Regions from separate parts of the Enterobacter sp. JH25 genome, predicted to be linked through region 4. Evidence: predicted binding sites of a transcription regulator. Region 4 holds the regulator's gene; each other region holds the start of a gene.
What was found. Region 4 encodes LexA, which represses DNA repair genes until DNA is damaged. Its sites were predicted from a motif close to TNCTGTATGTACATACAGNA; they were not measured.

Region 1 (5,827 bases), 1.2 Mb from region 4:
TCGTCCTGCTCAACCGCGCCGAACTGATTGATGGTACCGTTGCTGCTCACGTTAATGGTGAACTGCTTCAGATTACCGTTGCTGCCTTTTGGCGTCAGGACGAACTCATCACCGTTTTGTTTGATGTTGTACTGCTGCCAGTCGCTGGACTGGTTACGGGCAATGAGCATAAACGGCGTATTGCTGGTCGCGTCTTTGAGCCAGGTGGCGGTCGCCTGCTCAACAAACGGATTGTAGAACCACAGGGTTTTACCGTCAGACACCAGAACGCTTTCATCCGGCTGGGTCATGTGCCAGTTGAACAGATTTGGGCGTTTTACCCACAAATCTCCCTGGCCTTCCTGCACCGCGTTGCCGCTGCCGTCAGTCACTTTTTGCGTGAAGCTGGCGTGGAAACTGCTCACTTTATCCAGTCGGCTTTTAAGGTCGCTGGCTGCATCAGCCCAGACGCTGCTGGCAACAAAACTGGAGAGTAATGCACAGGCGATGGCGATTTTTTTCATTGTTATTCCTTAAAATACGTCTTCCCGATATGGGGGTTCCGTTTCTATTCTGTACCTGCCCGAAGGCAGGCGACAGAAGAATATGCTTAATTTTTGCTGATTTACCCTTCTTTGCAATCGCTGAAGATTACTCAAAAGGCGGTGGCGCCAGCACCTCACGGTTACCGTTGTGCCCCTGTTCGCTCACGATGCCCTGGGCTTCCATCTGCTCAATGATACGCGCCGCGCGGTTGTAACCGATACGGAACTGGCGCTGCACGCCGGAGATGGACGCTTTGCGTTTCTCGGTGACGAAATTAACCGCCTGGTCGAATAACGGATCCAGCTCTTCGCCGCCGTCAAAACCACCGCCGCCACCTTCGTTTTCGCTGTCAGAGGTGATGCCGTCAACATATTGCGGTCGCCCGCGCGCTTTCCAGTCTTGCACAACCGCGTGCACTTCCTGGTCGCGAACAAACGCACCGTGAACACGCACCGGCGAGGTGGAGTTCGGCCCGGAATAGAGCATATCACCCATCCCCAGCAGCGACTCTGCTCCGCCCTGGTCAAGGATAGTACGGGAGTCAATTTTACTCGACACGGTAAACGCGATACGGGTCGGGATGTTTGCCTTAATAAGACCGGTGATTACATCCACGGACGGACGCTGCGTTGCCAGTACCAGGTGGATGCCCGCCGCACGCGCTTTCTGTGCCAGACGCGCAATCAGCTCTTCCACTTTCTTGCCAACGGTCATCATCAGGTCGGCAAATTCATCCACCAGCACCACGATGTAAGGCAGTTTTTCCAGCACCGGATGCTGGGCATCCATGCTGTCACCCGGCTTCCAGTATGGGTCCGGAATCGGACGGCCCATACGCGCCGCCTCGGCGATTTTCTCGTTATAACCGGCCAGGTTACGCACGCCCAGCGCCGACATCAGCTTGTAGCGACGCTCCATTTCATTGACGCTCCAGCGTAATGCGTTGGCAGCGTCCTTCATATCGGTAACCACTTCCGTTAACAGATGCGGAATGCCTTCGTAGACGGACAGTTCGAGCATTTTTGGGTCGATCATGATGAAACGCACGTCTTCAGGCTGCGCTTTGTAGAGCATACTGAGGATCATGGCGTTCACCCCGACCGATTTACCGGAGCCGGTAGTACCCGCAACCAGCAGGTGCGGCATCTTCGCGAGATCGGCAACCACCGGATCGCCGGCGATATCTTTACCCAGCACCACGGTCAGCGGGGACGGGTTGTCGCGGAATTTGGTGTTATCCAGAACTTCACGCAGATAAACGGTCTGGCGTTTCTTGTTTGGCAGCTCAAGGCCAACGTAAGGCTTGCCTGGGATCACTTCCACCACGCGTACCGCCACGGTGGACAGAGAACGCGCCAGGTCGCGGGAGAGGTTAGAAATACGCGCCGCTTTTACGCCCGGTGCCAGGTTCAGTTCGAAACGGGTGATCACCGGGCCCGGTGAGTAGTTCACCACGTCCGCTTTAATGCGGAAGTCAGCCAGACGCGCTTCCACCAGACGGGCCATCTGCTCAAGGGCAAAGGTATCCACCGGCTCGACTTCCGCTGGCGGTGGCGTTAACAGATCCAGCGACGGTAGCGGCGTACTTGGTCGTTGCAGCGGTCGGCTGTCTCCGTTACGCATCAGCAGCGGGTGAATCAGGCTCTCCTGCGGCTGTGGTGCTGGCTGCTGGAACTGTGGCTGAGGCGGTTGAGAAGGTATCTGCGGCTGCGCATACGCCTGCGGCGCCGGCTGTTGCGGCTGCACATAAGCCTGTGGTGCAGGCGGCTGACGCACCGGCTCCGCTTCCGGCATTACGCTCGGCGTGAACAGCGGTTCGCTTGGGCCATCATCCACCAGATCTTTCATTGGTGAGAATTCGAAATCCGACAGCGAGAACGGGTTTGCCCCCGAAGGTTGCTCACCGGAATAACGCTGCTGCTGCGTTGCTGCAAACTGGCGCGCCAGCTCCGCTTCGGCCGCATCATCGTCGTCCTGCTGTGAAGGCACGTGATGCTGTGAAGGCACGTCATGCTGATACTCTTCGCCGTAACGCTGATTCTGCTGGGCAGCAAACTGACGCGCCAGCTCATCCTGATGCAGTTCGTCGGCATCATCTTCGTAGTCGGACTCACGGGCTTTTTCTTCCGCCATACGCTGGGAAGGCAATTTAATGCCATAAGAGGCCAGCTCCCGGCGAGTCGGTACGCGCACGCGGTTAGGGCGCGGCAGCTGTGGACCAATGCCCTCTTTCACCTGAGGACGCGGGGCGCTGTCGGCTGCCGGGCTGAATAGCGGAGCGGACGCGGCAGCGGCTGCCGTTGCCTGCTTCACGGCTTCTGCACCCGACGCAACGGCTGGCGTAGGTTCTACAGGTGGAACGCTGACCGAAGGCGCTTTTGCAACAGGCTCCTGCACCGGCTCGGGCACGGGCTGATACCAGGCGGCAAGCTGCTCGCGCTCACGGGCGCGGCGCTCTTCCACTTCTTCAAAATAGTATAATGGCGGACGGGATGGCTTCGCTTCCTCCACCACTTCGGGTTCAGACACCGGTGCAACGTATGGCTGTTCAGGTACAGCGGGTTCGGGCGTATAAGCCTGATACGGTTGTTGCGGCACGCTGGCAGGTTCAGGCGGCTGATACGGTTGCTGCCACTGTTCCTGCTGCACAGGAATATAACTTTCAGGCTCAGGCGCAATGGTCGGTTCAGGCGTATGGACGCCTGGCGCAGTCTGCCAGTCTACCTGCGGTTGCTGGATCGCGGACTCCGGCGCCGGAACAGGCGAGGACGGCATCACGGCTTCAACAGGCGCAACATGGGCCTGCGCAGCCGTCGTTGCGGCAGCAGCAGCGGCTACCGGTTCAGTCACGGAGTGGCCATTCAGCAGCGGATCGTATTCGTCATACTCTCCCGGCGTGGCTCGATGGCCAGAGAACAGTACGTCATCAGGGTCGACGGCCGCACCGCGATACTCAATCTGCTCGTCTTCATCCATACGTTTGCCGGAGAACAGCGCGGCATCCGTTTTACGGCCTAACGGGTTAGCAAATTTTTCAGCGACGCGCTGGCGGCGCGCCAGAGCACCGCGCAGAATACGCGCGCGGCGAGATTCACGCCGCTGTACAGGCGCCTCGTCTTCCTCTTCATACTCATCTTCATACTCGTCTTCATCGACCCACGTATCGTCACGACGGGTACGGTTGCTGGCGAACGTCAGCAGCGTCAGAATAAAGCTGCCGATCTTCTCAGCAATGCTCACCCAGGACCAGCCGGTAAACAGCGTCAGGCCCGCCGCCCAGATACAGAGCAGCGCCAGCGTGCCGCCGCTGCTATGAAGCATCGGTTGCAGCGCGGAGCTCAACAGGCTGCCGATCACCCCGCCGGAGGCGAAGTACCAGATATCATCGGCGTTGATCGCCGCCAGCCCACAGGAGGTGAGGATCAGCGCCAGGGCGCCAATCAGGCGCAGCGAAACGGCAAAATAATCGATGTAGTCGTCGTTCTGTCGATGACGCCAGGCAAACCAGCATCCGCCAATAATGATGACGGGAAGGGTATAAGCCATCACTCCGAAAATGAAAAAGAGCGTGTCCGCAAGCCAGGCACCGGGAACGCCACCTAAGTTATGAATAGGCTCATGCCATGCGGTTTGCGACCAGCTGGGATCTGAGGGGTTGAAACTGAGTAAGGCGGCCATCAGCCAGACGGCAAAAAGGGCAATAACAATCAGTAACGCCTCGAGGAGACGACGTCCGCTGCTTAGCTTAGATAATGTGACTTCTTTGTCTTCAGTGTATTCCTGGCTCAAGAAAGGCTCTCCAGGTATCAGGCATGTCCTGCCTGTGTGCTAAAACGGACAACAGCGCCGGGTATCCCCGGCACTGTTGCTGTATGGATTAACAGGAGTGTAATCAAACTACACTGATTTTGCACCTGTTCCGTGTTAGCGCGTCTTAATAACCAGACGATTGCTCTGTTTGACCTCTTCCATCACCACATAAGTACGGGTGTCGTTCACGCCTGGCAGACGCAGCAGGGTTTCACCCAGCAGCTTACGGTAGGCGGACATATCAGGCACACGGGTTTTTAACAGGTAGTCAAAATCACCGGAAACCAGATGACACTCTTGAATTTCTTCAAGTTTTTGTACAGCGGCGTTAAATTGCTCAAACACATCCGGCGCACCACGATTCAGAGTAATCTCAACAAATACCAGAAGTGAGGCATCCAGATAATGCGGGTTTAGCAGAGCCGTATAGCCCTGAATAAAACCCTGTCTTTCCAGTCGACGCACACGCTCAAGGCACGGCGTCGGGGAAAGTCCCACACGTTTTGAAAGCTCGACGTTGGAAATACGCCCATCCTTTTGCAATTCATTAAGAATGTTACGATCGATACGGTCGAGATCTTTGCCAGGGCGCTTCTTGCTATCTACCATTATTATTGTCTCTCTGTATTCCTTCCCTACTCCTGCCTGGACCCTGTGCACATCACTGTTCAGAGCCTGCACCCGTTATTCATCACATCGCCTGGTTATGTATTAGACGCGATGTGGATTCGGGTTCTGCGGTAAGAAGACCGTTGCCCGAAAGCAGTCACAGACATCACGTATGGCGTCTGTCCACACCATGCGTAGATTTCACTGACCCGGTAAAAATGGCATTTACGTGCATGTCTATTCGGCATGCAGTTCATGCGTCTTTTTTTCTTCCTTGAATGTTTTCGCAAAAGCGCAGGGGATTGTCAAAGCAAAACATCGATTTTTAGTACAAGATGCCGGATATTCATTACGGGGGGGTATTAATCATCATTTTATTGCCTTATAAACGCGCGATTTTCAGTAGCAGACGTGATATGACCGTGTCTGATCCATAGGGCGTGACTATTGCATATATCGGAAGCAAAACTGTCGTGCTCTTTTTTTACGGCAACAAATTCCCTACAATCCAGCCCATTGCCTGCCAACAACAATGGGGATCTCATGGGCACGACCAAACACAGTAAGCTGCTAATCCTTGGTTCTGGACCTGCGGGATATACCGCAGCGGTCTATGCTGCACGCGCTAACCTGCAACCGGTACTGATTACCGGGATGGAAAAAGGCGGTCAGCTGACCACCACCACGGAAGTGGAAAACTGGCCGGGCGACCCGAACGACCTGACCGGGCCGCTGCTGATGGAGCGCATGCACGAGCATGCTGCTAAATTCGAAACCGAAATCCTGTTCGACCACATTAATAAAGTGGATTTGCAGAACCGTCCGTTCCGTCTGACCGGCGACAGCGGTGAATACACCTGCGATGCGCTGATCATCGCTACCG
Region 2 (5,827 bases), 600 kb from region 4:
CCCTGACGCGCAGGCTCGCTTAACAGTGCATGCACTACCGGGCCAAGACAGGCGACGGCCTTCAGGCGGGAAGATTCAAGGTAGGCCAGCCGTACCGCGACGTTAGCGCCAAAGCGGAAGCCAAACGCACCTACCCGGGTATGGTCAACCCAGGGGATATTCTCCAGCGCTTTTAATGCATGCTGGTGCAGCAGGCTGGAATCTTGCGTAAGTTTCCATTTGGATGAAAAACCAATTGATGGCATATCGAGCGTCAGCATGGCGATCCCGTTTGGGGCAAAGTAGCGCTCATACAGGCTGTAATAATCAATTTGTAACGAATCCAGGCCGCCGCACATCAGAACCGTCGGGAACGGGCCTTCCCCCTCCGGCATATGCAGGAATCCACTCACCGGGCTACCGCCGGGAATGGCGAACTCAATTTCACGCATCCGGCCAGGCAGCCGCTGGGCGGCCTCTTCATAAGCCCGGTTTGCCAGCGCCTGGGCCTGCTCCGCCAGTTCGTCTCCTTTCAGATGCGGGTATGCAGCGATGCTGTAAAGGTTTGCCGCATGCAGCCAGTGTTTGCCGCTGAGAGTGGCATCTTCTTCCTGGCTCGCTTTTTGCTGCCAGAGCATGGCCTGCTTTGACCATTCGTAGATCCAGTTCCCGCCACGGTAGCCCACCACCGTGTCGTAGAGATCGCTGTCGGTGCGCTCAGACTCGCTCATCACGATACGCGCCTGCACGTCGAGGATTTCACGTGGATCGATACCGCGCCAGATCCACATCAGGCGATTAATCATGCGGTACCAGTGGGGCACGTTTTTACCATCTAGCGCTGACTGTACAGCAGGCATGGTCCCCGGATTAAACCGACGCACCAGCGTCGAGGTTTCAGGATGCTTGAAACGGGGTTTGAAAAGAGTTTCGGTGAGATTCGCCTGCGCCATTGCGTTGCCTCCATGGATACATCACTTGGAGACCATTGTAACGCGTGACAGGCCAAAAAGAACAACGCCCGGCATAACCGGGCGTGTAAAGTTACGTACTGAAATTAACGGCCAGAGATAGGCGGTACGAAGACCACGCCCATATCCCATGGCTGTTCAATCCAGGTATCCTGTGGGATATCAATGACGTAATCATCAACCAGGGGACGACCCGCTGGTTTCGCGAAGATAGTGACGAAGTGCGCTTTTGGATACATTTCGCGGATAGCCACAGCGGTACCGCCGGTGTCCACCAGATCGTCGATAACGATAAAGCCTTCACCGTCGCCTTCCGCGCGCTTCAGCACTTTCAGCTCACGCTGGTTATCGTGGTCATAGCTGGAGATACATACGGTATCGACATGACGAATACCCAGCTCACGTGCCAGCAGCGCCCCCGGTACCAGACCGCCACGGCTGACGGCAATAATGCCTTTCCACTGTTCGGAAGGCATCAGACGCGCAGCCAGTTTGCGTGCGTGAATCTGCAACATGTCCCAGGTGACGACGTATTTTTCGCTCATGTGAAGTGTCCCAGCCTGTTTATATACGGCTTAAAAAAATGAGGGTGAACCAGGTTGCGCGAGATTATAGAGATCTGACGCACTAAAAACCAGTGTTACGCGCCATGAGCCTGAGTTTTTACATGCTTAATGCTACCAGCCACGGGAGAAAGTGGTATTCTCAGATGCATCTCGCAAGCCCGTCTTGTGGTAACGATTAACCTGCTAACCCTGTGACCTGCAACATTGTTTTGCAGCGCAACGACAAGGAGACCTATCGTGTCTGAACTGTCTCAATTATCTCCACAGCCGCTGTGGGATATTTTTGCCAAAATCTGCTCCATTCCGCACCCTTCCTATCACGAAGAACAGCTTGCCGAACATATTATGGGCTGGGCAAAGGAAAAAGGTCTGCACGCTGAGCGCGACCAGGTTGGCAATATTCTCATCCGCAAACCTGCCACCGCAGGTATGGAAAACCGTAAGCCAGTGGTATTGCAGGCGCACCTGGACATGGTTCCGCAGAAAAACAACGACACCGTTCACGACTTCACAAAAGACCCGATTCAGCCGTACATCGACGGTGAGTGGGTGAAGGCGCGCGGCACGACCCTGGGCGCAGATAACGGTATTGGTATGGCTTCCGCGCTGGCCGTGCTGGCTGACGACAGCGTTGAACACGGTCCGCTGGAAGTGCTGCTGACCATGACTGAAGAAGCGGGCATGGATGGCGCGTTCGGTCTCCAGGCAAACTGGCTGCAAGCGGACATTCTGATCAACACCGACTCCGAAGAAGAAGGTGAGATCTACATGGGCTGCGCGGGCGGGATCGATTTCATCTCTACCCTGCAGCTGTCCCGCGAAGCGATTCCTGCCGGTTTCGAGACCTTTAAGCTGACGCTGAAAGGGCTGAAAGGCGGTCACTCCGGCGGCGATATCCACCTGGGCCTGGGCAACGCCAACAAACTGCTGGCGCGTTTCCTGGCGGGCCATGCCGCTGAACTGGATCTGCGTCTGGTGGACTTCAACGGCGGCACTCTGCGTAACGCGATCCCTCGTGAAGCCTTTGCGACCGTGGCGGTGCCTGCGGCGAAAGCGGAAGAACTGAAAAACCTCTCCAGCCTGTATCTGGATATCCTGAAAAACGAGCTGTCTGAGAAAGAGAAAAACCTGACGGTGGTACTGGAGTCCGTTACAACGGATAAAGCCGCGCTGACCGCACAGTCTCGTGACACGTTCGTCCAGTTGCTGAACGCAACGCCAAACGGCGTGATCCGCAATTCTGACGTTGCAAAAGGCGTGGTTGAAACCTCCCTGAACGTGGGCGTAGTGACCATGGGCGACGACAGCGCAGAGATCATTTGCCTGATCCGTTCCCTGATCGACAGCGGTAAAGAGTACGTTGTGAGCATGCTGAAATCTCTGGGTACCCTGGCGGGCGCGAAAACGTCTGCAAAAGGCAGCTACCCTGGCTGGCAGCCGGATGCAAGTTCTCCGGTCATGGCACTGGTGCGTGAAACTTATCAGAGACTGTTCAACAGCACCCCGAACATTCAGGTTATTCACGCGGGTCTGGAATGTGGTCTGTTCAAGAAACCGTATCCGGATATGGACATGGTCTCCATCGGGCCGACCATCACGGGGCCACACTCCCCGGATGAGCAGGTTCACATTGAAAGCGTCGGTCACTACTGGACGCTGCTGACTGAGCTGCTGAAAGCAATCCCTGTTAAGTAATAAGCCGTTTGATGCCCGGTGGCGCTTCGCTTACCGGGCCTACGATTAGCCTAATCTACAGTCCCAGCACCAGCTGACGCTCCAGCTGCGGATCCAGCAATGTGACGTGCAGCCCCACCAGCCTTACCCCTCGTCCGCCCCGCCGCTCTTCCCATGCCTTTTTTGCCGTCGCAATAAGATCCTCTTTGTTGAGGCGTGGCCAGACGTGCTCCTGCGTCGTCTGCTGAAAATCGTTAAATTTCAGTTTGATGCCCTGTCGTGCAATAAGCAGATCTGGTTTGACCTTCAGTAAGCGTCGTTCAAGCTCAGGATAGAGTTGTTCCGTAATAATGGTTTCACACTCTGCCCAGTCATGGATATCTTCGCTCAGCGTGCGTTCAACGCCGACCGATTTACGCAGCCGTTCGTTGTTCACATCCCGGTCATCAATGCCCTGACTGCGTTCCCACAGTACGCGGCCAAACTTACCAAAACGCTTAAGCAGCAGCGCCAGATCGCTGCGCTGAACGTCTTCACAGGTGCGTAGCCCCATATTTTCCAGCTTCGCGGCGGAGACTTTACCCACACCGGGGATTTTGCTGAGCGGCAGCGTCTTTAAAAACGCCGGAACCTCTTCCGGGGTGATGACGTACTGGCCGTTGGGCTTATTTAAATCGGAGGCGATTTTGGCGAGAAATTTTATCGGCGCGACGCCTGCCGATGCCGTCAGGTTCAGCTCGTTAAAAATAGTCTGGCGGATCTCCTGCGCCATCAGGGTGGCGGAGCCGTGGCAGTGCACGCTGTGGGTGACATCCAGATAGGCTTCATCCAGCGATAACGGTTCAATCAGAGAGGTGTAGCGGGAGAAGATCTCCCGAATGTGGTTCGATGCTTCTTTATAGGCATCAAAACGTCCGGGCAAAAGAGTGAGATGCGGGCACAGTTTCAGCGCCATCGCTGTCGGCATGGCGCTGCGCACACCGTATTTGCGAGCAGGATAGTTGGCGGTGCTGATGACACCGCGCTGAACCCGGCTGCCGCCAATGGCGATGGGAATATCCCGCAGCGCCGGGTTGTCACGCATCTCCACTGCGGCAAAAAAGCAGTCCATATCGACATGGATTATTTTGCGCATAGTAAGCCCTCACTCATTACTGGATAAGTATACAGTAAACAAATGAGGGTTGAGAAGTATGCGTGGGAATTGTCGGGTGGCGGCGTTGCCTTACCCGACATACAAAACTAAATAATGCGTTGCTGCTCGCGAGCCATCCGTTTTTTTCGCGCATCGCACGGTTCCGGACAATCGCATACTTTTTCCATTCCGATGGAAGATATACCTCCACAGCTGCCCTGGATGCTTTTACGCTTGATGATCCAGCCTAAGGACATCCCGAATATCACCAGTACAAACACCGCAAAGGTCGCCAGAAAGGTCAGCATAATCAGCCTCCGAAATCATCGAGCATGATGTTCTCATCTTCCACGCCAAGATCTTTTAGCATCTTAATCACGGCAGCGTTCATCATTGGCGGGCCACACATATAAAACTCGCAATCTTCCGGTGCCGGGTGCTGTTTGAGGTAATTTTCATACAGCACGTTGTGGATGAAGCCCGTATAACCTGTCCAGTTATCTTCCGGCTGCGGATCGGATAACGCCACATGGAAGGTAAAGTTAGGGTTATCACGTGCCAGTTGTTCAAACTCATCGTCATAGAACATTTCGCGCAGTGAACGCGCCCCGTACCAGAAGCTAATCTTGCGCTTGCTGCCAAGGCGTTTGAGCTGGTCAAAGATATGTGAACGCATCGGCGCCATACCCGCACCGCCGCCGATAAAGACCATTTCCGCGTCGGTGTCTTTGGCAAAGAATTCGCCGAACGGGCCGGAAATCGTCACTTTGTCACCAGGCTTGAGGGACCAGATATAGGACGACATGACGCCAGGGGGTGCATCAGGCGCATTCGGCGGCGGCGTGGCGATACGCACGTTGAGCATAATAATGCCCTTCTCTTCCGGGTAGTTAGCCATGGAATAAGCGCGAAGCGCGGGCTCTTTTACTTCGGAAACAAAGCGGAAGAGGTTAAATTTATCCCAGTCGGCCCGGTACTCCTCGGGCACGTCGAAGTCAGCATACGCCACGGTGTGTGCCGGACAATCAATCTGAATATACCCACCCGCACGGAACGGGACGCTCTCCCCTTCAGGAACGCGCAGCTTGAGCTCTTTAATGAACGTGGCTTTATTATCGTTAGAGATAACTTCGCACTCCCATTTTTTCACGCCGAAGATCTCCTCCGGCAGCTCAATCTTCATGTTCTGGCGCACAGCGACCTGACACGCCAGACGGCAGCCCTCTTTAGCTTCACGCTTCGTGATATGCGACAGTTCTGTTGGCAGAATATCCCCGCCACCCTCTTTCACCTTCACACGGCATTGTCCACAGGAGCCACCGCCGCCACAGGCAGACGAGACAAAAATCCCGTTGCCGGAGAGCGTATTAAGCAGCTTATCCCCTGCCGGGGTACGGATCTGATTCTGCGGATCGTCATTGATATCAATGATCACATCCCCGGAATTCACCAGCTTCGCACGCGCCGCCAGGATCAGCCCTGACAGCACCAGTACTATCAGC
Region 3 (5,827 bases), 2.2 Mb from region 4:
GCTGAAGGACCACATCAACTATCTGGTGCTGCCAGTGTGTGGTGCCCTGACGGTGGGCGCCCTGTGGATCAACCTGGAAGAGAGCTCAATGGTTCTGGGTCTGATCTGGGGTGCAATCGGTCTGATTTACCTGGCTTGCGTAACGAAGAGCTTCCGCAACCCGGTTCCTCAGTACGAAGACGTCGCGTAAGACTGTGTCGGGTGGCGGCTTCGCCTTACCCGACCTACGGACTTCTACATCGTAGGCCCGCGTAAGCGAAGCGCCACCGGGCAAAAAAAAAGCCGGAGACATCGCCTCCGGCTTTTTTGTACCCGCTACTCAGACAATTTCTTGCGCGTACTGGAACAGCGCTTTCAGCAGCGCCTGTTTCTCAGCATCCCCTTCATACTGGCCGTAAAGCATCTCCAGCTCCTGGGCATAGCTATTAAGAAACTCCGGTGTAAACACGTTGCGCCGATGCTGTAACCAGCGCTCCTGCTCTGCTTCATCCAGCGAGCCTGGATAGTTGCGCGCACGGTAGTTAAACATCAGCTTCTCAATGCGCTTATCTGCGAAGGTGATATCCAGCGCGGGCAGGTTACGCGGGTCGGTTTGCAGCACGATGTTCATCGCCGCGCGATCGGCATCGCTGAAGAAGCCGTTATAAAGCTGCGCATCCACATTATCAGACGGCACGAACGGCTCTGCTTCGGCAAAAATGGCGACGACTTTCTCGCGCACCTGCGGGTTGTCGCGCAGCACTTTCAGGTTATCGAGGCAGTGCTGACGATTAATCCCCAGCCGGTCGGCGTCTTCCGGACGCAGCGTGTTGGCCTGCGCAAGCACCGGGCATTTATTGATGTGCACCAGTTTTACCGGTACGGCTGGCAGGTCACCCAGCGCCTCTTTCGGCGTATAAAGCCGTTCACGTAAGGTGTCGCTGTCGAGCTCAAGCAGCGGCGAGATATCCCCGGCAAGATCCACCATGATGACGGCGTTACGGTTGTCCGGATGCCAGGCAAGCGGCGCCACCCAGCTTGTGTTCCCGCGCCACGCGCCGAACATCCCTGAAATATGCACCAGCGGTTTCATCTGCGGCACGTCAATCAGCGTCATCAGCTTTTGCTTGCTGCGATGGCTCAACAGATACTCAAACAGGCGAGGCTGCGCGGTTTTTACGAGCTTCGCCATAGCGATGGTCGCGTAGACGTCTGCCATCGCGTCGTGGGCGTTGCTGTGCTCAATGCCGTTGGCCCGCGTCAGGTGCTCGAGCCTGAAGCTCGGCAAGCCGTCGTCGTTCTCCGGCCAGTTAATTCCCTCCGGGCGCAGCGCATAGCAGGCGCGCATAATATCCAGCAAATCCCAGCGCGAATTGCGGTTCTGCCAGCTCCAGGCATAGGGATCGTAGAAGTTGCGGTAGAAGATATTACGCGTCACTTCATCGTCAAAACGGATGTTGTTGTAACCCACCACGCAGGTATCAGGCACCGTGAACAGGTCGTGGATGCGACGGGCAAATTCTGCTTCGCTAACGCCTTTATCCCGCGCTTCCTGAGGGGTGATGCCCGTCACCATCACCGCGCCCGGCTGCGGCAGGTAGTCATCGGCGGGTTTACAGTAAAACACCTCGGGTTCGCCGATAACGTTAAATTCGTCATCGGTTCGGATAGCCGCAAACTGCGCCGGTCGGTCCAGCGCCGGATGGGTACCAAAGGTTTCGTAATCGTGGAACAAAAAAGTCGGGCGCGCGGCAGAGTCAGACACCAGTAATCTCATCCTGTTAAAAATTGACGTCTCTATGGTAAACGATTGGGGTGAGCAGTCCGAATAAAAAGCACCTTCAGGCAAGAAATTTGCGAGATTTGTTCCGAAAAAATCTGCGTGCTGTCACATTTTTTTGCAATTAAGGCAGGTAACGACATCAGAACTCCCGTAAAAAGGTCATCGATTTTTACTGACCTGAGGATATACCGTTGAAACGCCGTCTGTTTATTGCTGTTTCTTTACTCGCTTCGAGTATTTCATCCGCGCTGGCTGCCGAGCCGCTGGATTTTTCACCTCAGCCGCCTGCCATCCAGGCAGGATCCTGGGTATTGATGGATTACACCACGGGTCAAATCTTAACGGCGGGCAACGAACATCAGCAGCGTAATCCGGCGAGCCTGACCAAACTGATGACGGGGTACGTTGTCGATCGTGCCATTGATAGCCACCGCATCAGCCCCGATGACATTGTGACGGTCGGACGTGACGCCTGGGCAAAAGGCAATCCGGTCTTTGACGGTTCGTCTCTGATGTTTCTGAAGCAGGGAGATCGGGTTTCTGTGCGCGATCTCAGCCGCGGCCTGATTGTTGATTCCGGCAATGACGCCTGCGTGGCGCTGGCGGATCACGTGGCGGGCGGTCAGCCGCAGTTCGTCAGGATGATGAATGACTACGTTGAAAAGCTGAACCTGCGCGATACCCACTTCGAAACCGTACACGGGCTGGATGCACCGGGTCAGCACAGCTCCGCTTACGATCTCGCCGTACTTTCCCGCGCCATCATCCACGGCGAGCCTGAGTTCTACCACATGTACAGCGAGAAGAGTCTGACCTGGAACGGCATCACTCAGCAGAACCGCAACGGCCTGCTGTGGGATAAGACCATGAACGTGGATGGTCTGAAAACGGGACACACCTCGGGCGCGGGCTTTAACCTGATCGCCTCTGCGGTGGATGGTCAGCGTCGACTGATTGCGGTGGTGATGGGGGCAGACAGCCCGAAAGGACGTGAAGATCAGGCGCGCAAGCTGCTCCACTGGGGACAGCAAAATTTCGATACGGTGCAGATCCTGCATAACGGCAAAAAAGTGGGAACCGAACGCATCTGGTATGGCGATAAAGAGCAGATCGCGCTGGGCACGGATCAGGATTTCTGGCTGGCATTACCCAAAAAAGAAGTGCCGAACATCAAGGCGAAATATGTAATGGATAAAAAAGAGCTGGAAGCGCCGATCGCCGCGCATCAGCGGGTAGGAGAGATCCAGCTGTACGATCGTGACAAGGTGGTAGCGCACTGGCCATTGGTTACGCTGGAGCGCGTTGAAAAGGGTGGCCTTTTCTCCCGCCTCGGCGATTATCTGCATCATAAACTCTAACCTTTTCGGGCAGACTGGCAGTGTTGCGAGTCTGCTCACATAATAAACACTCCTGGTTTGCCGATAATCTCGATTCTGCTTTATAGTGTATATATATACAGTAATAAACGGAGGCAGCATGGACTACAGCATCAGGCAGCAACAGAAACGTACGATCGCTGGCTTTCATCTCGTGGGGCCGTGGGAAAAGACGGTCAAGCAGGGATTTGAACAGCTGGTCATGTGGGTAGATGGACGACATATTCAGCCGCAGGAGTGGGTGGCCGTTTATTATGACAATCCGGATGACGTGCCGGCAGAAAAGCTTCGCTGCGTTACCGCCGTAACGGTAGCGGACGATTTCACTATCCCTGATAACAGCGAAGGGGTAATGCTGACCGAAATTGCTGCCGGAGAGTATGCTATTGCCGCCGCGCGCGTCGAAAATCATGATTTCGCCACCCCATGGTATCAGTTCTTCAACTCCCTGCTGGAAGACAGCAAATTCCAGATTGCGCCAAAACCCTGCTTCGAACGCTATCTGAACGATGGCAATGCTGACGGCTACTGGGATATTGAGATGTTTGTACCGGTAGAGCACAAAGTGGGATAATCCTGCGAAACGCAGGGTTTTTCAGCCGGGCGCGATCCACCCGGCTGAAAACACAGTACAATTGTGGTTTGCCGTAGAGCTGGAGACGGGTGTGCGCCCCGACAAGTCATTAACCCCTTTTGAAATTCGGTTATACAAACATTATCGCGTGGTGCATGGTTGCCGCATTGCGCTGGCGTTTGTGCTGACCTTCGTACTGGTTCGTTTGCTGGATATTCCGGAAGGAACGTGGCCGCTGATCACGCTGGTGGTGGTGATGGGGCCGATCTCATTCTGGGGGAACGTGGTCCCTCGCGCTTTCGAACGCATAGGCGGTACCGTTTTAGGCTCGGCGCTTGGGCTTATCGCCCTGAAGCTGGAGCTAATTTCATTTCCGTTCATGTTGCTGTGGTGCGCGGTGGCGATGTTTCTTTGCGGATGGCTGGCCCTCGGCAAGAAACCGTATCAGGCGCTGCTGATTGGCATTACGCTCGCCGTTGTGGTCGGCGCACCGGCGGGCGATATGACCACCGCATTGTGGCGAAGCGGGGACGTGATCCTCGGCTCGTTGCTCGCCATGCTGTTTACCGGCATCTGGCCGCAGCGCGCCTTCCTGCACTGGCGCATTCAGATGGCAAACTACGTCACGGCATTTAACCGGGTCTACCAGGCCGGGTTTTCGCCGAATCTGATTGAGCGTCCGCGGCTGGAAAAGCACCTGCAAAAAATCCTTAATGATGTGGTCAAAATGCGCGGGTTAATTACCCCGGCAAGCAAAGAGACGCATATCCAGAAAGCCATTTTTGAAGCCATTCAAACGGTCAGCCGTAATCTGGTCTGTATGCTTGAACTGCAAATCAATGCCCACTGGGCCTCACGCCCCAGCCATCTTCTGATGCTCAACGCGCATACGCTGAAAGAGACGCAGCAGATGACGCAACAGACCCTGCTGACCATCGCTCATGCACTTTACGAAGGTAACCCACAGCCGATACGGGCGAACAGCGAGCGGCTGAATGACATCGTCATCGAGCTCAAACAGCTGATGAATGAGCGTCAGGGCGACAATGTGTCGGAAACGCCCATCCACGGCTATGTCTGGCTGAGTATGGAGCTGGCGCGACAGCTGGAGTTGTTATCGCAGCTGATTTGCCGGGCACTGCGCAAATAAAAAGCGTATGTGATGCCTGCTGCTTCGATTCAGCAACAATTAGGGTTATGATGGTTTTAAACGATATACTCATTGTCATTCGCAGCCGCTGTCTGTTAAAACGGTTGCTTTAACGAATCCGAATCTCACATTATCAGGGGTGTAAAAATGGAAACTACCAAGCCTTCGTTCCAGGATGTTCTGGAGTTCGTCCGCCTGTTCCGCCGCAAAAACAAGCTACAGCGCGAAATCCAGGACGTAGAGAAGAAGATCCGTGACAACCAGAAACGTGTCCTGCTGCTGGACAACCTGAGCGACTACATCAAGCCAGGTATGAGCGTTGAAGCCATTCAGGGCATCATCGCCAGCATGAAGAGCGATTATGAAGATCGCGTTGATGACTACATCATCAAAAACGCTGAGCTGTCCAAAGAGCGTCGCGACATCTCCAAAAAGCTGAAAGTGATGGGCGAAATCAAAAACGTCGACGCTAAAGGCGAGTAATCGCACACTCTGTTGCCCGGAGGCGCTGCGCTTACCGGGCCTACAGGACCGTAGGTCGGGTAAGCGCAGCGCCACCCGACAATTTTACTGAACGCAGAAAAGCAAAAAGCCTGCTCTAAAAGCAGGCTTTTTTAATTTGGCTCCTCTGACTGGACTCGAACCAGTGACATACGGATTAACAGTCCGCCGTTCTACCGACTGAACTACAGAGGAATCGTTGTGGAGGCTTATCTTAACGGCGAAAAAACTTTTGTCAAACCTGATCTCAGGCAAAAGTGATTGTTTGATGATTCTGTCGTCATTTTGTTGTAAATCCAAACATAATTTTATGGAAAATACTTTGCAGGATACGCATTTCTGCCCCATCATTTGAAATGGAGTTTCAACTTTCTCGTTAAGGTCCATTTTGAACGTCACCGCACCCCTGCGCCAGGCGATTATGCGCACGCCCTGGTATGCAAAACGTAAGAGTTACCGAGTTC
Region 4 (5,827 bases):
ATACCGGCATCGACGTTGAAGCCAGTGTCGTCGGTACGGTAGCGGCTGTCGTTCCACTTATTACTGTCGTAATCGTAGATTGAGGTAGTGTAGTTATAGAGCCAGGTTTTTTGCAGCTTCGGCGTGACGCCAACGGAAACCGGAACGCCGCCAAGATCGAACTGACGGGCTACCGCAATACCGTAGTCGGACACAATCGCCGCCCGGCCAGACGCCGTAGAGTTAAGGTTTTTGGTGATCTGATCGGAACCGTTTAGCGCGGCATCCAGCGCCACACCGGCAGCCACCGCATCGCTTCGTTGTATGCCGCGCAGATAATCAATGTCCTGCTGATCGATTGAAGAGCTGACGCGGCCATGTGCATAGCCTTTTGCCATAAAGGCCACGGAAAGGACATCGTTAGGGATACTGACGGCAATCCCCGCCCCTGCGGTGGCGTGTGCGGTTTTGCCTTTCAGGTAGTCCAGCTCATCAGCGAGATCTTTCGCTGCGCCCTGGAACTGATTGATCGAACCTAATGGATCCGTGATGATATCAATGGGGGTCAGACTATCAACCACGTCCTTGTAATGATTGATTTTATCGTTAATGGTATCAATCTCGTCCTGAAGATTGTCTTCATCGGTCACCTGCACGCCAACGGACGGCAAAATGACCGTCACATCATCCTCGGGCTTAGATTTTGCAAGTAACGCGGGGTTGATTAACGCCCCGCTGCCATAGCTCCCTGCCGCGACACCCGTTCCGCCCATTGCGTCGCTACGCGCTTCCGTCCAGGTATTGGCTGCTCCCGCCTGATTTGCCATAAAAAAGGAGACAGCAATGCTAACCATCGAAAATTTAAAATGTTTTTTCACAGTGTGCTCGTAAATAGTTTGTTATTAATTAACCCTGTCTGTTATCACCCAAACAGGAACGAACTATTGCTGTGAATAAGTACAAAAAGACCCGCTATTTCCCTAAGTTAAATTCCATCCCGGCCTGTTCTAATGTGTGACGACCATCAATATTTATAGAAGAGGAAATTATTTTCGCCCAGGTTTTCCATCGTGCGGGCCAAAAAACTGAGGCGGATGGTCTACCCAGTGGTCTTCGCGCGTCACGGCATACACCGGATTGAGGGGATAGTAGATGCGGTTATGTTTTTTATTAGCCTCACCCACCACCAGTAAGCGCACCTCTTCATCGGTGTTGTTGATAAAGGTATGGCACACGCCCGTGCCGGCAGGAAATCCCACGCTGTCTCCGGGTTCAAGCTTCCACAGATAACCATTGATCCAGGCCTCAGGGTAACCCTCCAGAACGTAAACAAACTCCTCTTCGTCGCTTTCCGCATGCGGATAAGAAGTACGGCGTCCGGGCGGCAGCCGTTCATGGTGAATACCAATGCGGCCGAGACCCAGCTTGCGGGCCAGCGGCGCGCCAATAGAAAACCGTTCATTGCTGTCCGGATACGTTGCGTCATCGGCGCCTTCCACGTCCCGCCAGTGCCGAATACAGTCAGGTCTTTTCATCATGCGATCTCCCGATTTGCGATGCGTCAGGTATAGCACAGCCCGGCGGATCTCGGTGTTTTTAGCAGAACATGATAAAGTGAGGGTTTTCTACCCTTTTCACATCCGAGGTGCCCGATGGACAAGTCCACAAAAGAGCTGTTAGCGCAAGCTGAAAAGCTGTGCGCGCAACGCAATGTGCGCCTGACCCCGCAGCGCCTTGAGGTACTGCGTCTGATGAGCCTGCAACAGGGTGCCATCAGCGCTTACGATCTGCTCGACCTGCTGCGTGAAAGCGAGCCGCAGGCAAAACCGCCGACCGTCTATCGGGCGCTGGATTTTCTGCTGGAGCAAGGGTTTGTGCATAAAGTGGAATCAACAAACAGCTATGTGCTGTGCCATCTTTTTGACCAGCCTACTCACACGTCCGCCATGTTTATCTGCGATCGCTGTGGCGTGGTGAAGGAAGAGTGTGCGGAAGGTGTGGAAGATATTATGCATACGCTGGCAGCCAGAATGGGCTTTGCGCTGCGCCATAACGTGATCGAAGCCCACGGCTTATGTTCTGCCTGCGTGGAGGTGGAGTCATGCCGTCATCAGGATGCCTGTCAGCACGATCACTCTATCCTGGTGAAGAAAAAGCCGCGTTAAGGCCAAAGAAAAAGGCGGCTCATGGCCGCCCTTTGGGGATAGTGCCGGTTACCAGCGGTAGTCGTTACGGGTTTCCCAGTCTTTGACTTCGTTTTCCGCCTGATCTTTTTCGTAACCGTAGCGCTCCTGGATTTTACCTACCAGCTGATCGCGCTTACCTTCAATGACGGTCATATCGTCATCTGTCAGCTTACCCCACTGTTCTTTCGCTTTACCTTTGAATTGCTTCCAGTTGCCGCCGATTTCATCTTTATTCATAATCGTGTCCTCGTGTTAAGCGTCTATGAGTATCGTCCGCTTCGTTCTTTTCTGCTGGACGTGATTATTATTGTAGTTAAGGATTTGGCATTTATTTTTATATTCGGAATCTTTAACCGTTACGATATATCGTGCGGGGCTGGAAACCAGGTATTGTTTCGCCAGTGACGACGCCAGATAACGGCCAGCGAAAGGCCACGCAGTGAGAGAAACACCGCCAGCGCGAGCCACAGACCATGATTGCCGAGATACGGCAAGGTCAGCAGCGTCAGGCCGAACCCCGCCGCAGCGACGGCCATGCTGTTGCGCATCTCCGCCCCTCGCGTCGCACCAATAAACATGCCGTCCAGCAAATAGCACCACACGCCCACCACCGGTAATACGACCTGCCAGAGGATGTAGCGATCGGCCAGCTCACGTAGCGCGGGCAACGAGGTGAGAAGCGCGACAATATGCCCACCAAAACAGGCGTAAACCAGAGCAAAGACCAGCGCCACCAGACCCGCCTGACGACAGGCAGCACGCCAGACTTCGCGTAACTGGCCGCTTTCACGCGCGCCATAAGCCTGCCCTGAATGCGCCTCGACGGCGTAAGCAAAACCATCCAGCGCGTAAGCGGTAAAGGTCAGTAACGTCATGAGCACTGCGTTGACGGCGACGATCTCAGGCCCAAGACGGGCACCAAAAACGGTTAATGCGCCGAAGCAGAGTTGCAGCAGGAGCGAACGGAGCATGATGTCGCGATTGAGCGCCAGCAGCTTACGCATATTGCCGCGCCAGGCCGATTTCAGCAGATCCAGGGTGATACCGCGCATCGCCAGCACGCGCCAGACCATCCCCAAACCGATCAGCAGCGTCCCGTACTCGGCAATTGCCGTAGCCAGCGCCGCGCCCCGGACGTTCATGTGCAGTCCCATCACCAGCCAGAGATCGAGCACAATGTTAAGCAGGTTGCCCACCACCAGTAGGATCACCGGCGCGCGGGCGTACTGCACGCCCAGCAGCCAGCCCAGCAGGACCAGGTTTGCCAGTGAAGCGGGCGCGCTGAGCCAGCGAATTTCGAGGAACCGCCGGGCCTGTTCCAGTACGGCATCGCTGCCACCTACAATATGGAGCGCAAGATCAATCAGCGGCGTACGCAACAGAACGATTAACGCGCCGGCACCGAATGCCAGAATGAGCGGCTGAACCAGCGCACGCGCCAGACGCAGAGGATCTTTTGCACCATACGCCTGGGCCGTCAGGCCTGTCGTACTCATGCGCAGAAAAAGCAGCAGCATAAAGAGGAAGCTGGTCGCCGTTGCGCCGATCGCGACGCCGCCAAGATAAATCGGCGAATCGAGATGCCCGATAACCGCCGTATCCACCAGCCCCAGCAGAGGAACGGTAATATTGGAAAAAATCATCGGTAGCGCAAGACGCCACAACGCCTTATCGGCAGAAGTTAGCAATGCCATGGAAATTACCGGAATCAGAAAACAGGCCAGGCTGTAGAGGAACTACAGCCTGTCAGGAAGAGATTACAGCCATTCACCGTTGCGGATAACGCCGACCGCCAGCCCTTCAATAGAGAAGCTCTGCTCGCGGAGATCCACCACAATCGGGGGGAATTCATTGTTTTCAGGCAGAAGCTGCACGGTATTGCCTTGTTTTTTCAGGCGCTTAACCGTCACTTCATCATCAATGCGCGCCACCACGACTTGCCCGTTACGCACGTCCTGCGTTTTGTGTACCGCCAGCAGATCGCCATCCAGAATACCGATATCTTTCATGGACATTCCGCTAACGCGCAGCAGGAAATCGGCGCTCGGCTTGAACATGCCTGGGTCAACCTGATAGTGCCCTTCGATGTGCTGCTGCGCCAGCAGAGGTTCACCTGCGGCTACGCGACCCACCAGCGGAATACCGCTCTCTTCTTCCACCAGCAGACGGATGCCGCGTGAGGCGCCGGAAACAATCTCAATCACGCCCTTACGCGCAAGCGCCTTAAGGTGCTCTTCGGCAGCATTAGGAGAACGGAAGCCCAGACGCTGCGCAATTTCTGCACGCGTGGGTGGCATACCCGTCTGGCCGATATGATCCCGAATGAGATCAAACACCTCTTGCTGCCTGGTCGTTAACGCTTTCATACCGCCCCCTGGGTGTATATACAGTTATGCTGTGAGTATATACAGTCAAAGGCGATTTTGGAACCAAAAACTGCACAAAAAACCAGGGACTTAATTATTCCTCGAGGCTCATCGGAAATGCGACCAAAGTAGCGTGACCCAGGTGATCGCCGCCGTGATAATCGACAGCAGTACGGCAGCGGAACCCATGTCTTTCGCCCGGCCAGACAGTTCATGGAATTCCGACCCGATTCGGTCAACAACGGCCTCAATAGCGCTATTCAGAATTTCCACTATCATCACCAGAAGGACAGATCCGATGAGCAGTACGCGGGTGATAGCATCAACATCAAGGAAGCAGGCGATGACAACGGCAACGATTGCGGCAACCGCTTCCTGGCGGAAAGCGGCTTCATTAACCCATGCGGCGCGGAAACCTTTCCATGAATAACCGGCAGCTTTAATGATTCGAGTTAACCCAGTGGTATTATTGGCCATTAAAAGAACCTTTTATGATAAATAGCGTCAGTAACTAAAGCCGCAGCGCGTTTTGCTGCGACCTGAAGTATGACGGGTAACAACAGAAATTTTGCGCGCATTCTGTTATCCTTGCGCCGCAATTGCATTATTAACCAGAGGCTTTACATCGTTTATGTCCGGCTGGCCACGAATTTACTACAAATTACTTAATTTACCATTAAGCGTACTGGTAAAAAGTAAGTCTATCCCAGCAGAACCTGCGCTGGAATTAGGGCTCGATACGTCGCGCCCTATTATGTACGTTTTGCCTTATAACTCGAAGGCAGACCTGCTAACGCTTCGCGCTCAATGTCTGGCGCACGATTTACCTGACCCGCTTGAACCGCTGGAAGTCGACGGTACGCTGCTGCCGCGCTACGTGTTCATCCATGGCGGACCGCGCGTGTTCACCTATTACACGCCGAAAGAAGAGTCCATTAAGCTGTTCCATGATTACCTCGATCTGCACCGCAGCAACCCCGATCTGGACGTGCAGATGGTGCCGGTGTCGGTGATGTTTGGCCGTCGTCCGGGGCGTGAAAAAGGGGAAGAGAACCCGCCGCTGCGTATGCTCAACGGCATTCAGAAATTCTTCGCCGTCTCATGGCTGGGACGCGACAGCTTTGTTCGCTTCTCGCCTTCCGTTTCACTGCGCCGCATGGCGGATGAACACGGTACTGACAAAATCATTGCGCAAAAGCTGGCGCGCGTTGCGCGAATGCACTTTGCACGTCAGCGTCTGGCGGCCGTTGGGCCACGTCTCCCGGCGCGTCAGGATCTGTTTAACAAGCTGCTGGC

Region 1: L2Y28_RS07260 (DNA translocase FtsK 4TM domain-containing protein) is a predicted target of LexA. The motif match lies at 4,392-4,411, and genes of this name have one in related genera.
Region 2: dinB (DNA polymerase IV) is a predicted target of LexA. The motif match lies at 4,343-4,362, and genes of this name have one in related genera.
Region 3: sbmC (DNA gyrase inhibitor SbmC) is a predicted target of LexA. The motif match lies at 3,204-3,223, and genes of this name have one in related genera.

The regions. Positions count from the first base shown of each region.
Region 1 is NZ_CP091319.1:1,531,376-1,537,202, reverse strand. Features, by position in the region: gene lolA (outer membrane lipoprotein chaperone LolA) at 1-503, opposite strand, end outside; gene L2Y28_RS07260 (DNA translocase FtsK 4TM domain-containing protein) at 631-4,314, opposite strand; gene lrp (leucine-responsive transcriptional regulator Lrp) at 4,450-4,944, opposite strand; gene trxB (thioredoxin-disulfide reductase) at 5,488-5,827, shown strand, end outside.
Region 2 is NZ_CP091319.1:911,412-917,238, reverse strand. Features, by position in the region: gene frsA (esterase FrsA) at 1-932, opposite strand, end outside; gene gpt (xanthine phosphoribosyltransferase) at 1,037-1,495, opposite strand; gene pepD (cytosol nonspecific dipeptidase) at 1,754-3,211, shown strand; gene dinB (DNA polymerase IV) at 3,267-4,325, opposite strand; gene nqrM ((Na+)-NQR maturation NqrM) at 4,433-4,633, opposite strand; gene nqrF (NADH:ubiquinone reductase (Na(+)-transporting) subunit F) at 4,636-5,827, opposite strand, start outside.
Region 3 is NZ_CP091319.1:2,865,824-2,871,650, reverse strand. Features, by position in the region: gene L2Y28_RS13820 (APC family permease) at 1-190, shown strand, start outside; gene sbcB (exodeoxyribonuclease I) at 320-1,756, opposite strand; gene dacD (serine-type D-Ala-D-Ala carboxypeptidase DacD) at 1,948-3,120, shown strand; gene sbmC (DNA gyrase inhibitor SbmC) at 3,239-3,712, shown strand; gene L2Y28_RS13800 (FUSC family protein) at 3,804-4,862, shown strand; gene L2Y28_RS13795 (DUF496 family protein) at 5,010-5,345, shown strand; tRNA gene L2Y28_RS13790 (tRNA-Asn) at 5,483-5,558, opposite strand; partial or broken gene emmdR (multidrug efflux MATE transporter EmmdR) at 5,720-5,827, shown strand, end outside.
Region 4 is NZ_CP091319.1:307,455-313,281, reverse strand. Features, by position in the region: gene traF (conjugal transfer protein TraF) at 1-833, opposite strand, end outside; gene L2Y28_RS01505 (cupin domain-containing protein) at 1,026-1,514, opposite strand; gene zur (zinc uptake transcriptional repressor Zur) at 1,632-2,144, shown strand; gene L2Y28_RS01495 (CsbD family protein) at 2,193-2,402, opposite strand; gene dinF (MATE family efflux transporter DinF) at 2,522-3,859, opposite strand; gene lexA (transcriptional repressor LexA) at 3,923-4,531, opposite strand; gene L2Y28_RS01480 (diacylglycerol kinase) at 4,640-5,008, opposite strand; gene plsB (glycerol-3-phosphate 1-O-acyltransferase PlsB) at 5,163-5,827, shown strand, end outside.